DNA from 3 places in the Variovorax restrictus genome. Region 1 is predicted to be linked to each of the others. Evidence: predicted binding sites of a transcription regulator. Region 1 holds the regulator's gene; each other region holds the start of a gene.
What was found. Region 1 encodes LexA, which represses DNA repair genes until DNA is damaged. Its sites were predicted from a motif close to ACTGTATNNNNATACAGT; they were not measured.
Positions count from the first base shown of each region.

Region 2: a site for LexA is predicted at 1,161-1,178, ahead of ACSFA0_RS21335 (ATP-dependent helicase). Genes of this name have one in related genera too.
Region 3: a site for LexA is predicted at 2,473-2,490, ahead of recA (recombinase RecA). Genes of this name have one in related genera too.

Region 1 is NZ_JBPJZH010000001.1:2,469,027-2,474,730, forward strand. Features, by position in the region: gene ACSFA0_RS11620 (hypothetical protein) at 1-753, shown strand, start outside; gene ACSFA0_RS11625 (D-2-hydroxyacid dehydrogenase family protein) at 769-1,776, opposite strand; gene ACSFA0_RS11630 (hypothetical protein) at 1,858-2,220, opposite strand; gene lexA (transcriptional repressor LexA) at 2,333-3,007, opposite strand; gene ACSFA0_RS11640 (asparaginase) at 3,078-4,070, shown strand; gene ACSFA0_RS11645 (hypothetical protein) at 4,081-4,497, shown strand; gene ACSFA0_RS11650 (DUF6152 family protein) at 4,512-4,985, shown strand; gene adk (adenylate kinase) at 5,001-5,657, opposite strand.
Region 2 is NZ_JBPJZH010000004.1:77,529-83,232, reverse strand. Features, by position in the region: gene ACSFA0_RS21340 (magnesium and cobalt transport protein CorA) at 1-978, opposite strand, end outside; gene ACSFA0_RS21335 (ATP-dependent helicase) at 1,195-3,306, shown strand; gene hpf (ribosome hibernation-promoting factor, HPF/YfiA family) at 3,612-3,941, shown strand; gene ACSFA0_RS21325 (PTS sugar transporter subunit IIA) at 4,037-4,504, shown strand; gene hprK (HPr(Ser) kinase/phosphatase) at 4,524-5,480, shown strand; gene ACSFA0_RS21315 (O-linked N-acetylglucosamine transferase, SPINDLY family protein) at 5,544-5,704, shown strand, end outside.
Region 3 is NZ_JBPJZH010000001.1:455,856-461,559, forward strand. Features, by position in the region: gene ACSFA0_RS02170 (bestrophin family protein) at 1-712, opposite strand, end outside; gene recX (recombination regulator RecX) at 820-1,284, opposite strand; gene recA (recombinase RecA) at 1,285-2,409, opposite strand; gene ACSFA0_RS02185 (MarR family winged helix-turn-helix transcriptional regulator) at 2,556-3,038, shown strand; gene ACSFA0_RS02190 (response regulator) at 3,198-3,872, shown strand; gene ACSFA0_RS02195 (sensor histidine kinase) at 3,889-5,322, shown strand; gene ACSFA0_RS02200 (sporulation protein) at 5,395-5,577, opposite strand; gene ACSFA0_RS02205 (biotin--[acetyl-CoA-carboxylase] ligase) at 5,574-5,704, opposite strand, start outside.

The DNA of each region.
Region 1 (5,704 bases):
CGGGCGTTCAACGCCTCGGTGCCGGACTTCGAGCACTTTTCCGAAGTGGGTCGCGGCCTCGAGCACTACGGTGCGACCCTCGCGCGGATCGAGGCTCAATGGCCGCGGCCAGGCACGCTGGGCCTCATCGAGGAATTGGTCTTTCGCAAGCCCGGCACGCGCGGCGACGAGAGCTTCGATCTGGCAGCGTACCGCGAACTGTTGCTGCTGTACTCGGTCGCGAAGGAAGTGATCGACCCGGACAGCGCCCCGCCGACGCCGGTCACGCCACTGTCGTTCCTCGACACGCACGAAGCGAAGCTCGAACCGACGCAGCCAGCCGGCCTGGACCGCGTGACGGACGCCGTGGGCGTGGTCAATGACCACAATGCGCCGGATGCGCCGTTGCCGTCGCTGTATGGCGCCATCGATGAAACGCTGTCGCACGACACGGTCATCGCCGCGCACCCTGGCGCGGTCGCCGAACCGTCGACATCGTCGACGCCGAGCGCATCGCACCCGCAAGACCAGCGGACGCGCCCGATGTCGGTGAGCGAACAGCCGGAGCGCGCCGATCAGAGCGGGGAGATGCCTTTCGACAACACGTCGCTCGAAACGCTCGAAACCCTGCCGGCTGAACTCGAGCTGGAGAAGCGCCCACCTTCCGCGCCGACGACCGACGAGATGCCGTTGCCCGAATTGAAGCTCGATCTCGAACTTTTCGATCCGACCATCGAAGCCGAGATCGCGCCCCGGCCGCGCCGTCGACGCTGACGGGCGGCGACGTCCTCAGCGGCGAACCTGCAGGGCGCCAGGGTTCACGATGTTGGTGGGGTTGCCCTTGATGAAGCTCACCACATTGTCGAACGCCTGGCCGAAATACATCTCGTAGCTGTCCTGCTCGACGTAGCCGATGTGGGGCGTGCAGATGCAGTTCTCGAGACGCAACAACGCGTGGCCTTGCAAGGGCGGCTCGCTTTCAAACACATCGATGGCGGCCATCCCGGGTCGGCCGCGGTTCAGTCCGGCAAGGAGCGCGTCGGGTTCGACGAGCTCGGCCCGCGACGTGTTCACGAACAGCGCGGTCGGCTTCATCCGTGACAAGTCTTCCAACGTGATGATGCCGCGGGTCTCGTCACTCATGCGTAGATGCACAGTGAGCACGTCCGCTGCGGCGAAGAAGGCCTCCCGGCTCGGCGCCACCTGAAAGCCATCGGATCGAGCGAGGTCGCGGCTCTGCTCGCGGCCCCAGATCACGACCTGCATGCCGAAAGCCTGGCCATAGCGTGCGACCAGCTGGCCGATGCGGCCGTAGCCCCAGATGCACAAGGTTTTGCCTTTCAGCACGGAGCCGAGCCCGAAGTTGGGCGGCATCGACGCCGACTTGAGGCCCGACTGCTGCCAGGCACCATGCTTGAGGTTGCTGATGTACTGCGGAAGGCGCCGCATCGCGGCCATGATCAGGGCCCACGTCAACTCGGCCGGCGCGAGCGGTGAGCCGCTGCCCTCCGCCACGGCGATGCCTTGTTCGGTGCAGGCGGTGACGTCGATGTGCTTGCCGACGCGGCCGGTCTGCGAAATGAGCTTGAGCTTGGGCAGCTTCTCGACGAGCTGCCGGGAGATCTGCGTGCGTTCCCGGATCAGGACGATCACGTCAGCGTCTTTCAGGCGCACCGACAGTTGGCCGATGCCCTTGACGGTGTTCGTGTAGACCTTCGCCGCGTAGGCATCGAGTTTGGCGGCGCATTGCAGCTTGCGCACCGCGTCCTGGTAGTCGTCGAGGATCACAATGTTCATGGCGCGTCATTGTGCCTCGCGCCACGCGACCATCGACGACGGCCCCTCATCCACACCACAGGCCCGTTCAGGGCATCGGGCTCAGTGCAGTGGGCGTGTGCCCCGCACGGTGTCGGCCGCCTCGAGCGCGGCCAGGCGGTCTAGTTCGGCGCACACGTCTGCCATGCGCCCGGAAATCACGACGCGACCGGCCCGGCGGCCCGGCTGTTGTGCATCCACCGTGCGGACCACCCGCAGCGCCCGCGCCGCGGCGGGTGCATGCGTGCTGCCTGCAACGGGCGTCCCGGCATGTGGCGTGCAGACCGGCCGCACGGCCACGTAGCGAAGATCGGCGCGGGCGTCGAAGGCGGTGGCGCGGCGTCCGCCCAGCTGCGGCATCCAACGATGGGCGAGCGACTGCAGCGGGCTGAGCAAGTCGACGAAAGTGAGCAGAACGATTCCCATGCGAACTCCAAAGGTCAGAGATTGAACACAGGCAGGATTGCAGGATAGGACTGCGCCAGGGTGATGGCCTGATTGCCATACGCCCGCCACCTGGCGCAGCCCTTGCGATGCACTACATCAGCATGGTGTTGCGGATCAGACCGACGGCCAGGCCTTCGATCTCGAAGGGCTCGCCGGGCTGGACCACGATGGTGGGGTAGTCGGGGTTTTCGGCGTGCAGCTCGATCACCAGCTTGTTGCGCTTGAGGCGCTTGACAGTCACTTCGTCGCCCAGGCGTGCGACCACGATCTGGCCGTTGCGCGCTTCCTTGGTGGATTGCACGGCCAGCAAGTCGCCGTCCATGATGCCGGCGTCGCGCATCGACATGCCGCGCACCTTGAGCAGGTAATCGGGTTGGTGCTGGAACAGCGTGTTCTCGACGTAATAGGTCTGGTCCACATGCTCCTGCGCCAGAATCGGCGAACCCGCCGCCACGCGGCCCACCAGCGGCAACGCCAGCTGGGCCATGCCCGGCAGCGAGAGCGAGAACTGGTTGTCACGCGACTCGTTGAGCGAGCGCAGTGCCGCACCCTTGAGCCGGATGCCGCGGGAGGTGCCGCTGAGCAGCTCGATCGCGCCCTTGCGGGCTAGCGCCTGCAGATGTTCCTCGGCCGCATTGGCCGACTTGAAGCCCAGTTCGGCCGCGATTTCCGCGCGCGTCGGCGGAGCACCGGTCTTCGCGATGGTGCTGCGGATCAGGTCCAGAATCTGCTGCTGACGGGCGGTAAGCTTGACGGCGAACTGCATGTGAACTCCTTGGTGCTGGTTGCATATCCAGTACCTGTATTTTTAAACAGTTTTTCGGACTTTGCAAGACATGGTCAACAAAAGCACCTCCAGCGCAGCGGGCGTGCTCGTTTTGGGCACGGGCGGCACGATCGCCGGCCGGGCGGCGTCCGCATCCGACAACGTTGGCTATACGGCGGGCGAAGTCGGTGTCGATGTGCTCCTGCAGGCCCTGGATCTTCCGTCGGGCCTGTCGGTGTGGGCAGAGCAGATCGCGCAGCTCGACAGCAAGGACATGGACTTCGACGTCTGGCGTGCGCTCGCAGCGCGGTGCGCCGAGGCTTTGGCCCTCGACGACATCCGCGGCATCGTGATCACGCATGGCACCGACACGCTGGAGGAGACCGCCTTCTTCCTGCAGTCGGTGCTGAGCGCGACCAAGCCGGTGGTGCTCACCTGCGCGATGCGGCCGGCCACTGCGCTGGTGCCCGATGGCCCCCAGAACCTGCGCGACGCGATCGGCCTCGCGGCGTGGCCCGGCGCCTGCGGCGTGACGGTGGTGTGTGCCGGCTCGGTTCATCGCTCGATGGACGTGCAGAAGGTGCACACCTACCGCCTGGACGCCTTCGATTCGGGCGACGCCGGCGCCATGGGCTACATGGAAGAGGGCGAGCTGCGGGCGCTGCGTGACTGGCCGGAGGTCGATGAGGCCGCCGTGACACGTCTTGAGGCCGTGATCGCGACTGAACCCTTCGCCTGGCCGCGGGTGGAGATCCTGACCAGCCACGCGGGCGCGCAGGGGTTGCTCATCGATGCGCTCGTGCACGCCCGGCAGTCGGGCAGTGCCCACTCGGTCGATGGTCTGGTGCTGGCCGCCACGGGCAACGGCACCCTTCATCACGCGGTCGAAGCCGCGGCTCTGCGCGCGCAGGCCGCTGGCATCGCGGTGGTTCGCGCGACCCGCTGCGCGCAGGGGCGCATCCTCGCAACGCCTCACGCGATGGTTCGCGACGCCGGTGCGCTCACGCCGGTCAAGGCACGGGTGGCTTTGTTGCTGGACCTGCTGACAGCGCGCGAGCGCTGATCGATCGGGCATGCTGAGCGCGCTGCAGTCGCACCCTTGGGCCTACCCGACACTGGAGGCGCTGCACATCGTCGGGATCGCGCTGTTGCTCGGTAATCTGGTGGCGCTCGAGGTGCGCGTGTTCGGGCGCGTTCAGGCGCTGCCCGTCGTGGCGCTCGCGCGGCTGTCGCTCGGCCTGGCGGCCTGTGGTTTCGGCCTTGCCGCAGCGACCGGCCTGCTGATGTTCGCCACCCAGCCTGCGGAACTTCTGACCAATCGCTCGTTCCTGTGGAAGATGGGGCTGCTCGCTGCGGCCGGCTGCAACGCCGCGTGGTTCCATGCCCGGGGTTCGCTGTCGAAACTCGACGTGACAGCGCGGGTACAGCTGTTGATGTCCACTGCGCTCTGGCTGGCCGTCGTGTTCTGCGGCCGCTGGATCGCCTACTGACGAAAGGATTCGCCATGCAACGCCGTCATCTCCTTGCCGCTACCGCCGCGTCGCCCTGGGTGCTTTCCACTGCCTGGGCGCACCACGGGTGGAGCAGCTTCGACCAGGAGCGTCCCATCTATCTCGAAGGGAAGGTGCTGCGCTCGCGCTGGCAGAACCCGCATGCGGAACTGGTGATCGAGGTGCCGGCTGGCTTGAAGGTGCCGGCCGATCTCGGCAAGCGCGCGGTCCCCGCGCAGAGTGCCGGGGTCGACGGCGCGGCGATGCTCAGCAAGGCCACTGCGCCGAAGCGCGCCGACCGCGAGTGGGAGCTGGAACTGGCCCCGCTGACGCGCATGTCGGCCTGGAAGGTCGCGGAAATCAAGCCGGGTGCGGCCGTGTCGGCCGTCGGCTTCACGTTCACGGGCGAGCAGGGCGCCGCCGTGATGCGGGTGGAATATCTGTTCGTCGACGGTCAGGCCTACGGGCTGCGTTCCAGCCCGGCCTGACCGCGACTCGGCGCGTCAGCTGCTCAGGGCAGCGAGGGCGCGCTGGGTGATCTCGTCGACCGTGCCGACGCCGCTGATGGCGCGGTACTTTGGAGCGGCCGCCGGTTCCGTCTTGGCCCAGTCGGCGTAGTAGTCCACCAGCGGGCGGGTCTGCTGGCTGTAGACGTCGAGCCGCTTGCGCACAGTCTCTTCCTTGTCGTCTTCGCGCTGCACCAGATCTTCGCCGGTCGCGTCGTCCTTGCCGTCGACCTTCGGCGGGTTGAACTTGACGTGGTAAATCCGGCCCGAGGCCGGGTGCGAGCGACGGCCACTCATGCGCTCGATGATGTCGGCGAAGGGCACGTCGATCTCGAGCACGTAGTCGAGCTTGACACCGGCCGCGCGCATGGCGTCGGCCTGGGGGATCGTGCGGGGAAAGCCGTCGAACAGGAAACCGCTCGCGCAGTCGGGCAGCGCGATGCGCTCCTTGACGAGGTTGATGATCAGGTCATCGCTCACCAGTGCGCCCGAGGCCATCACGGCCTGAGCCTGCAGGCCCAGCGGCGTGCCGGCCTTGACGGCGGCGCGCAACATGTCGCCCGTCGAGATTTGCGGGATGTTGTACTTCTTGCAGATGAACGCGGCTTGCGTGCCTTTGCCTGCCCCGGGGGCGCCCAACAAAATCAGTCTCATGGTGTCCTCGGACGGTTCTTAGATTTCTGTCGCGCCGAGCCGGCCAC
Region 2 (5,704 bases), on a different contig from region 1:
TCCGCGACGGCGGAAGTACCACATCGGTCCCAGGGCGCTTGCGGCCATCAGCGCCAGCACATAGAAGTACGCGCCGCGTCCCAGCGCCTGCACCTCGGGGATGTTCATGTTCATCCCGTAGATGCTGGCGATCAACGTCGGCGGCAGCAGCGCCACGCTGGCCACCGAGAAGATCTTGATGGTCTTGTTCTGGTTGATGTTGATGAAGCCGACGGTCGCATCCATCAGGAAGTTGATCTTGTCGAACAGGAAGGCCGTGTGGTTGTCGAGCGATTCGATGTCGCGCAGGATCTGTCGCGCTTCCTCGAACTGCTCGGCGTTGAGCATGCGGCTGCGCATCATGAAGCTCACGGCGCGGCGCGTGTCCATCACGTTGCGGCGGATGCGGCCGTTCAAGTCTTCCTGGCGCGCGATGGCGCCGAGCACCTCGCCGGCCAGCTCGTCGCTGACGTTGCCTTCGAGCACCTTCTTGCCGGCCACTTCGAGCTCGTCGTAGATGTTCTCCAGCGTGTCGGCCGAGTATTCGGCGTCGGCGTCGAAGAGCTTGAGCAGCACCTCCTTCGCGTCTTCGATGAGGCCCGGCGCCCGGCGTGCGCGCATGCGCAGCAGGCGGAACACCGGCACGTCTTCGTCGTGGATCGAGAACAGCACACCGCGGCTGCGCAGCTCGGCGTTGTGCTGGTTCAGGATGAAGGCGACGCGCACCGAGCGCGGGTTCTCGTCGTCGTCGATCAGAAAGTCGCTGCGGATGTGCAGTTCGCCGTTGTCCTCTTCATAGAAGCGGGCGGACTCCTCGATGTCCTCGTCCATCGCGTCTTCGGGAATGGACAGGCCGTAGTACTGCTTGATCCAGCGTTTTTCTTCGACCGTCGGCGATTCGAGGTCGACCCAGATGGGCTGGAACTGGGACAGCTCTTCGAGGGCCTCGATTTCTTCCTGAACGAGGCGCCCGTTGGCGAGCGAGAAGATGTTGAGCATGGCTCACTCCCGGAGATAGGGTCTTGCGGTTGGCGGCGGAAAGGTGGCGCTTTCAAGACCCTCGCCAACGACGCTCAGAAGGGAGTTGAAAGCTGCCGAGACGGATAGCTGTCCATGCGAAATCTCCGGGGTTGCAGCGAGGCGCGATTATGGCACTGCAGCATGTCGTCGCTGCCTGTTCGGCTGGATGGACATCCAGTAAAGTGCGGGGCTCCGATGCCGACTCACCCCACTGTTTCAACGACGCGTCCGGCCACAACGCAGACCGAGCGCCTGGCCGCGGCGCTGGCCACGCTCAACGACGCGCAGCGTGCCGCGGTCGAGCACGGCGTGGGCGCAGCGCTCGGCGACATGCGGCCGCTGCTGGTGATCGCCGGGGCGGGGTCGGGCAAGACCAGCACGCTGGCGCACCGCGTGGCCAACCTCATCGCGCAGGGCGCCGATCCGCAGCGCATCCTGCTGCTCACCTTCTCGCGCCGCGCGGCGCAGGAGATGGCGCGCCGCGCGGGACAGGTCGCCGCGCAGGTGCTCGGCCTGCGCTCCGAGGCGGCACCGGCCTTGCCCTGGGCCGGCACGTTCCATGGTGTCGGTGCACGGCTGCTGCGCGAGTACGCGGCGCAGATCGGGCTCGACGAGAACTTCACCATCCACGACCGCGGCGACGCCGAGGACCTGATGGGGCTGGTGCGCCACGACCTGGGCCTGTCGGCGACGACCAAGCGCTTCCCGCGCAAGGGGACCTGCGTGTCGATCTACTCGCGCACCGTCAACACCTGCGCGCCGCTGGCCGAGGTGCTGGCCCACGCTTTCCCCTGGTGCGCCGAGTGGGAGAACGAGCTCAAGCGGCTGTTCGCCGCCTACGTCGAGGCCAAGCAGCAGCAGCATGTGCTCGACTACGACGACCTGCTGCTCTACTGGGCCGGCATGGTGGCCGAGCCGGCGCTCGCGGCGCAGCTGGGTGCACGCTTCGACCACGTGCTGGTCGACGAGTACCAGGACACCAACCGGCTGCAGGCCGCGATCCTGCTGGCGCTCAAGCCCGACGGGCGCGGGCTCACGGTGGTGGGCGACGATGCGCAGTCGATCTATGCCTTCCGCGGCGCCACGGTGCGCAACATCCTCGACTTTCCGGCGCAATTCGCCGAGCCCGCGCGCGTGGTGGCGCTGGAGCGCAACTACCGCTCGACGCAGCCGATCCTCGACGTGTCGAATGCCGTCATCGCGGCGGCTGCGGAGCGCCATGCCAAGACGCTGTGGACCGAGAAGCCATCCGCCGGCCGGCCGCAACTGGTGCTGGTTCCCGACGAGGCACAGCAGGCGCAGTGGGTTGCCGACCGGGTGCTGGCGCACCGCGAGGGCGGGCTGGCGCTCAAGTCGCAGGCGGTGCTGTTCCGCACCTCGTACCACAGCGCCGCGCTCGAACTCGAGCTGGCGCGCCGCAACATCCCCTTCGTCAAGTACGGTGGCCTCAAGTTTCTGGAGGCCTCGCACGTCAAGGACCTGCTGGCGGTGCTGCGCTTCGCGCAGAACCCGCGTGGGCGCATGGCCGGCTTTCGCGTGACGCAGCTCATCCCCGGCATCGGCCCGGCCACGGCGACGCGGCTGCTCGATGCGATGGACACGGCCGCCGACCCGGCCGCGGCGGTGCAGGACTTCGTGCCGCCGGCGTTGGCGCAGGTCGAGTGGGCGCGATTTGCCGAGACCTATGCCGCGTTGCGTGCACCGTCGCTGCCCTGGCCGGCCGACATGGAGATCGCGCTGGCCTGGTACCTCCCGCATCTGGAACGGCTGCACGATGACGCGGGCGTGCGCCGCGGCGACGTCGAGCAGCTTGCGCGCCTGGCGGCGGGCTACGCCTCGCGCGAACGCTTCCTCACCGAACTCACGCTCGACCCGCCCGAGGCGACCAGCGACCGTGCCGGCCCGCCCTTGCTCGACGAGGACTACCTCATTCTCTCGACCATCCATTCGGCCAAGGGCCAGGAGTGGACCTCGGTGCATGTGCTGAACGTCGTCGACGGCTGCCTGCCCGCCGACGTCGCCCAGGGTGCACAGGAACTGGAAGAGGAGCGCCGCCTGCTCTACGTCGCCATGACGCGTGCCAAGGACCATCTGCACCTGCTGGTGCCGCAGCGCTTCTACGTGACGCAGCAGTCCGCCCGCGGCGACCGGCACCTCTACGCCGGGCGCAGCCGCTTCATCACCGAGGCGGATGCTGCCCGCTTCGAGCGGTGCACCTGGCCGCCGCCGCCCGTTCAGGCGCCGCACGTCCCGGCACCGGCGGCGGCCATCGATCTGCTGGCCCGGATGCGCGCGGCCTGGCGCTGATCGTCACCGGCGCCGTTGACATGCCGGGGTCGGCAGCAGGGCTGCTCGACCGTGGTCTTTGGTGTTCACGGATCCCGCAACGCAGATGGCGGATAGAAGAGATGCTATGCAATTGGTAGCTGAGCGGCCCCCGTTCCGAAAGAAATGGAAGCGAATGTGACAGGGGCATTGCAATGCGCTGAAGCCTTGGGCATAGTGAACCGACCTTCTTCTCTTTCGTTCCAAACCCCCGCACCGAATCCCCCGCTCACGCCCCAATTCCGGAGCGCTGGGCATTTTCCCAACCGTCAATCTGGAGGTCATTCATGAATTTGACGATCAGCGGTCATCACCTCGACGTTTCGCCTGCCCTGCGCAGCTACGTCACCACCAAGTTGGACCGGATCACCCGGCACTTCGATCAGGTGGTCGATGTCAAGGTGATCCTCACGGTGGAAAAGCAAAAGGAGAAGGAGCGCCGGCAGAAGGCCGAATGCAACATCCACGTGAAGGGCAGCGACATGTTCGCGGAATCCAGCCATGCTGATCTCTACGCCGCCGTCGACGAGCTGGTCGACAAGCTCGACCGCCAGGTGGTGCGCCACAAGGACCGCTTGCAGGACCACCATCACGCCGCGCCCAAACGCCTGATGTGACCGCCTTCGGGCAAACACTCTTGCGGGCCACCTCCGGGTGGCCCTTTGCTTTTTGCGATGCGGGTGCATAATCGCCCCCGCTCCGCCCCCCACACATGAATCGCCTCGCGTCCATCCTCCCACCCGCTCAAGTCCTCGTGAGCGTCGACGCCACCAGCAAGAAACGTGCTTTCGAAGAAGCCGGCTTGCTGTTCGAGAACCTGCACGGCCTCGGCCGTGCGCTCATCACCGACAGCCTGTTCGCGCGCGAACGGTTGGGCTCGACCGGCCTGGGTCACGGCGTGGCCATCCCGCACGGCCGCATCAAGGGGTTGAAGTCGCCCATGGCCGCCGTGTTCCAGCTCGCGCAAGCCATCGGCTTCGACGCGCCGGACGAGCAACCCGTCGTGCTGCTGATCTTCCTGCTGGTGCCTGAAGCCGCCACGCAGAAGCACCTGGAAATCCTCTCGGAAATCGCCGAGCTACTGAGCGACGCCGGCCTGCGCGAGCAGATCAAGTCGAGCACCGACGCGGGCGCGCTGCACGCCCTGATCGCCGGCTGGCAGTCCGCCCAGATCGCCTGACCATCGCCGTGGGCCGCGCATGAAGCCGACGGTCATCAGCGCGGACGCGATGTTCGAGGAGTTCCGCGGGCCGCTGCGCTGGGAGTGGCTGGCCGGGCTCGGCGCGTCCGAGCGGCAGTTCGACGCCGACGTCATCAGCCAGGCGCAATCGGCTGCCGACCTGGTCGGCTACCTCAACTACATCCACCCGTACCGCGTCCAGATCCTGGGCGCGCGCGAAATCGCCTATCTGACGCGCGGGACGCCCGAAGACTGCGCGCGCCGCATCGCGCGCATCGTCACGCTCGAGCCGCCGATGCTGGTGCTGGCCGACGGGCAGGCCGCGCCGGACGAGCTGCTGTCGATCTGCGAACGGGCGCAGTTGCCGCTTTTCGCCACGCGTGACGGCTCGGCCTATGTCATCGACTTGTTGCGCGCCTACCTGTCGAAACACTTCGCCGAGCGCACCTCGATGCACGGCGTGTTCATGGACATCCTGGGCCTGGGCGTGATGATCACCGGCGAGTCCGGGCTGGGCAAGAGCGAGCTGGGGCTGGAGCTGATCTCGCGCGGCAACGGCCTGGTGGCCGACGATGCGGTCGACCTTTTTCGCATCAACCAGAACACCATCGAGGGCAAGTGCCCCGAGCTGCTGCAGAACCTGCTGGAAGTGCGCGGCATCGGCCTGCTCGACATCCGCGCGATCTTCGGTGAGACGGCAGTGCGCCGGAAGATGCGCCTGAAGCTGATCGTGCACCTGGTGCGCCGCGACAGCTTCGAGCGCGACTACGAGCGCATGCCGGCCGCGCCGCTCACGCAGGACGTGCTGGGCATCCCGGTGCGCAAGGTGATCATCCAGGTGGTCGCTGGCCGCAACATCGCGGTGCTGGTCGAGGCGGCCGTGCGCAATTCGATCCTGCAACTGCGCGGCATCGACACCTACGCCGACTTCGTGGCGCGGCACCACAAGGCGATGGAAGCCGGCAACGCGGACTGACGGCTTCGGCCTCTCTCCTCTCGCGGTCGCACGCTTGTTGCGCCTGCCCTCCATACCGTCCCGATGAACGCGTCCCTGCATCAACAACTCTCTCAAGCGGAGCACGCGTTCCGTGCCGGCCAGCCGCAGGTGGCGGAAGCTCTGCTGCAACGTGTTCTTGCGCGTGACGCGGCGATGCCGAAGGCGTACGAGCTGCTGGCCTACATCTGCGGCAACCGGGGCGA
Region 3 (5,704 bases), 2.0 Mb from region 1:
GGTAGCAGTACAGGTAGGCGGTGCGGTGCAGCAGCAGCGTGTACGAGAAGGGGATGGGCGTGCCGCGGATGCGCTCGCAGGCCGCGGCCGCACCGCTCAGGGCCGACAGCGTGTCGTCGACTGCCACCGCGACACAGGGGTCGATGCGGCGGTCGCGCAACGCCTCTTGCAGGTCGTCGCCCATGCGCAGCATCAGGAAGTGCGGCCGGTTCGAGAATGCGCGCATCGCCTGGCGTTCCGGCTCGCGCAGAAAGCGCTGCACGTCGGCCATCGGATCGGTGCCGCGCAGCTGATGCCGCAGGGCGTGCGCGAAGGCCGCCGCGCGCAGGGTCATGCGCACACGCAGGTCGTCCAGGCCACCCGAACCCGGGCCTTCCAGCCGCGCCGGGCCGTCGCCGTCGATCAGGCTCTGGCACTGCCGCGCCAGGTTGCGGGCGCGCAGCACCACCTCGCCCCAGAGCTTGCGCGCCTCCCAGAAGCGGTCGTAGGCGGCGCTGTTGCGAAAGCCCAGGAAGATGGCCAGCGGCAGGCCGATGAGCGTGAAGGGAACGGTGCCGATCGGGATCTTGAACTGCCCCAGGTGGCCGTGCGCCAGGGTCACGAAGATGGCGACGACGAGGTTGACCAGCAACGCGGGGCCGATGCGCCACAGGATCGAGCCGCGCCAGAGAAGAAACATCTTCAGCCCGGAAGGGCGGTTCCGGACGATCATGGGTGGCGGGGTCGAGGAGGCATGGCGCGGGGCGGCCGCAGCGGTGCTGGGCGGGGGCGGGAGTCGCCATTGTCCTACAAGGCGACGAACGGCGCAGCGGGCCGAGCTCAGACGAACGCGTCGGGCGCCGTGGGGTCCATCCGCAGCACCTTCGCCACGACCGCACCCGAGAAGCCGCGCGCCATCAGGAAGCGCATCTGCCTGGCGCGCTCCTTCGCGTCCTGCGGCGGCACTTCGAAGCGGCGGCGCCAGACCTCGAAGGCGCGCGAGGTTTCACTCGCTTGCAGGCCCGCCACCGCCTCCGCGATGGCCTCGGGCGCGATGCCCTTGTGCTGCAATTCCTGACGCACCCGCAGGGCCCCCATGCGCGGCGCGCGCTGGTGCACCACCGACTGCACCACCCGCGCCTCGCTGATGAAGTCCTTCGCGGCGAGTTCGTCGAGTGCCGCGGCCAGGGTGCCGGGCTCTTCTTCATACTTCGCCAGCTTGCGCTCGAGCTCGGCGCGCGAATGCTCGCGCTGGCTCAAGAGCCGCAGGGCGCGGCCCTTGAGCGAGGGCGCGGCAAATCCCATTTATTCCTTGGCGGCCGCCTTCGCGGCCTTGGCCTCTGCCTTCGCCTTGGCGTCGCTCTCGGCCTTGGCTTCCGCCGAGCCGGCTTCGGCGGCCAGCAGCGGGATGCCCAGCGATTCGCGCACCTTGTTCTCGATCTCGCGCGACAGCGCCGGGTTCTCGCGCAGGAATTCGCGTGCGTTGTCGCGGCCCTGGCCGATCTTCTCGCCGTTGTAGGCGTACCAGGCGCCCGACTTGTCGAGGATCTTGGCGTTCACGCCCATGTCGATGATCTCGCCCTCGCGGCTGATGCCTTCGCCGAACAGGATGTCGAACTCGGCCGTCTTGAAGGGCGGCGACACCTTGTTCTTCACGACCTTCACCTTGGTCTCGTTGCCGATCGCCTCGTCACCCTTCTTGATGGTGCCGATGCGGCGGATGTCCAGGCGCACCGAGGCGTAGAACTTCAGTGCATTGCCGCCGGTGGTGGTTTCGGGCGAGCCGAACATCACGCCGATCTTCATGCGAATCTGGTTGATGAAGATGACCATGCAGTTGGTCTTCTTGATGGTCGCGGTCAGCTTGCGCAGCGCCTGGCTCATGAGGCGGGCCTGCAAGCCGGGCAGCGAGTCGCCCATCTCGCCTTCGATTTCGGCCTTGGGCGTGAGCGCGGCGACCGAGTCGACCACGATCAGGTCGACGGCGCCCGAACGCACCAGCGAGTCGACGATTTCCAGGGCCTGCTCACCCGTGTCGGGCTGGCTGATCAGCAGGTCGGACAGGTTGACGCCCAGCTTCTGGGCGTACTGCACGTCGAGCGCATGTTCGGCGTCGACGAAGGCGCAGGTGCCGGCCTGCTTCTGCATTTCGGCGATGACCTGCAGCGTGAGCGTGGTCTTGCCCGACGATTCCGGGCCGTAGATCTCAATGACCCGGCCGCGCGGCAGACCGCCGACGCCCAGCGCGATGTCCAGGCCGAGCGAGCCGGTCGAGACGACCTGCACGTCTTCCAGCGCCTCGCCCTCGCCCAGCCGCATGATGGTGCCCTTGCCGAACTGCTTTTCGATTTGCGCGAGCGCGGCCTGCAGGGCCTTGGCTTTTTCGCTGCCGGCGACCGAGATGCTGCTGCCCTTGACGAGTGCGTCCATGAGAAAACTCCTTGAATATCAACGGGTTGTGTTGGAAATCATCCCGCTGCTTTTAACCACAGGCCTGGATGCTTGAACAGTAGTGTAGCGATCGGTACTTTGAAGTAAACCCGATTTATGGTCAGTTTGCTTTACCATTTGGCGCCATGGCAGAGCCCCTGTTCCCCACCGATCCCGACGCCTGGCGCCAGACCCACCTGGGACGCCTGCTCGGCCATGCCATGCGCCGCTTCGACGAGCGGGTGCTCGCGCTGATGGCGCACGACGCCGACGTGCCGCTGGCACTGTCGAACCTGGCGGCGCGGGCGCAGGTCAGCGCGGCGCACATCCACATCACGCGGCATCTGTCGCGCGGCGGCTCGCGCCTGACCGAGCTCGCCGAGCGCGCCGGCATGACCAAGCAGGCGATGGGCACGCTGGTCGACCAGTGCGAGGCCTGGGGCCTGGTCACGCGCGAGCCCGACCCGCTGGACGCCCGGGCGCGGCGCGTGCGCTTCACGCCCGACGGGCTCGCCTGGCTGGAGGCCTTCCGCCAAGCCGTGGCGCAGGCCGAAGGCGAGTTCCGTGCGAGCGTGGGCGACGAGGTCGCCACCGTGGTCACCCTGGGCCTGGAGGCCTATGCGGGTTGACGCGGCTAGGCGGGTTAGGGCGGAGCGTCGGCGGACGTTCGTGCGGGTTCACGCGATGGCCTGCGCCAGAACAAGCACAGTCGGCGAGTGCCGCCCCTAGAATCCGCCGCGGAGACGAACAACAAGCGCGACACGCGCACCACAAGCCGGAGGTGGCTCATGCGAATCCTCATTGCAGAAGACGACCAGGTGCTGGCCGACGCCCTGCTGCGCAGCCTGCGCACCTCGGGTGCGGCGGTGGACCGCGTGGCCACCGGCACGCAGGCCGACGCGGCGCTGATGACCAACAGCGAGTTCGACCTGCTGATCCTCGACCTCGGCCTGCCCAACCTGCATGGCCTGGAGATCCTCAAGCGCCTGCGCGCCCGCGGCTCGCAACTGCCGGTGCTGGTGCTCACCGCGGCCGACAGCGTGGAGGAGCGCGTCAAGGGCCTGGACCACGGCGCCGACGACTACATGGCCAAGCCCTTCTCGCTGCAGGAACTCGAAGCGCGGGTGCGCGCCCTCACGCGTCGCGGCATGGGCGGCACCAGCAACGCCATCAAGCACGGCCCGCTGGTCTACGACCAGGCCGGCCGCGTGGCCACCATCGACGGCAAGATGGTCGAACTGTCGGCGCGCGAACTCGGCCTGCTCGAGGTGCTGCTGCAGCGCGCCGGCCGGCTGGTGAGCAAAGACCAGCTGGTCGAGCGGCTCTGCGAATGGGGCGAAGAGGTGAGCATCAACGCCATCGAGGTGTACATCCACCGCCTGCGCAAGAAGATCGAGAAGGGCCCGGTGCGCATCGCCACCGTGCGCGGCCTCGGCTATTGCCTCGAGAAGATCCAACCCTGATTCCCCTTTCCGCGCGATGAAGCTCTTTCAGCGCGCGCAGCGCTCCCTGTTCGGCGAGATCCTCGACTGGATGCTCACGCCGCTGCTGCTGCTGGTGCCGGTGAGCATCGGCGTCACCTGGCTGGTGGCACAGGGGATCGCCAACGCGCCCTTCGACCGCGCGCTGGAAAACAACGTGCAGACGCTCGCGCGGTTGCTGGTGATGGAGGACGGACGCATCCGGTTCGCGCTGCCGCAGCCCGCGCGTGACATCCTGCGCGCCGACGACATGGACGTCGTCTACTACCAGGTGCTCGACGGGCGCGGCCAGTTGCTCAGCGGCGAACGCGACGTGCCGCCCCCGCTGGCCGACGAGCTCACCGCGCCGGGCACGGTCTATCTGCACGACGCGACGATGCGCGGCAAGGCGGTGCGCATCGCGTCGCTGTGGGTGGCCGGCACCGACGACGGTCCGCCGGCGCTGGTGCAGGTGGCTGAAACACGCGCCAAGCAGTCGGTGCTGGCCACCGAAATCATCAAGGGCGTGCTGCTGCCGCAGTTCGCCATCCTGCCGCTGGCGGTGTTGCTGATCTGGCTCGCGCTGGTGCGCGGCATCAAACCGCTGTCGGTGGTGGAGGCGCGCATCCGCGAGCGCCGGCCCGACGACCTGAGCCCGCTCGACGAATCCGCCGTACCGCTGGAGGTGGTGCCGCTGGTGTCGTCGGTCAACGAGCTGCTCAACAAACTGCGCGACTCGATCGCGACCCAGAAGCGCTTTCTGGCGGACGCGGCGCATCAGTTGAAGACGCCGCTGGCCGGGCTGCGCATGCAGGCGGACCTGGCCCAGCGCGAAGGCGCGAACGCCGAGGAACTGAAGCAGTCGCTCAAGCAGATCGGCCTGGCCAGCGTGCGCGCCACGCACACGGTCAACCAGCTGCTCTCGCTGGCGCGCGCCGAAAGCAGCGGCGCCGTCATCGGCTGGCAGAACTGCGACCTGGCGCGGCTGACGATCGAGGTGGTGCGCGAGGCGGTGCCGCGCGCCATCGAGAAGCGCATCGACCTGGGCTACGACGGGGCCGAGGCGGGCGCGGCCGGCGTGGTGCTGCGCGCCAATGCCACGCTGCTCAAGGAGATGGTGCGCAACCTGGTCGACAACGCGCTCAACTACACGCCGTCGGCGCCGGCGCGCTCGGGCATCGTCACGGCACGGGTGCTGGCCGACCCCTTCGGTCGCATCGTGCTGCTGCAGGTGGAAGACAACGGGCCCGGCATCGCCGAGGCCGACCGGGAACTCGTCTTCGAGCCCTTCTACCGCGTGCTGGGCAACGAGGCCGACGGCTCGGGCCTGGGCCTGCCGATCGTGCGGGAGATTGCACGCCAGCACGGCGCCACGGTGCACCTCGAAGATGCCCACCCTGGCGAGCAGCCGCCCGGGACGCGCGTCACCGTGCGTTTCGAGCTCGAGGCCTGAACGCCGCGGGGCGCTCGGGTTGGACTCCCTCTCCCCCTGGGAGAGGGTTGGGGTGAGGGCAACGGCGGGTGCTCAAGGCGCCTTGCGGATCTGTAGCAGCTCGGGCCGCACCTGCTGCTCGACACGGTGCGGTTCGCTCTCACTGAAGCGCGCCGGCTGCAGGCCGAAGACCGAGAGCGCGCCCTGGCTCCACGCGAAGTAGCCCAGGTTGGCCAGCACCAGCACCACTGCGACGACACGCCAACGTGTGTTCATGGCAGAGCCAGGCCGCGCGGCCGCACGCTGACGTCGGAACTGGTGATGCTTTGCAGGCCCGTCGCCGTTTGCACGAGCAGCTCGCCGCCCCAGCCGACGCCTTCGCACAGGCCGGAGGTGCCGTCGC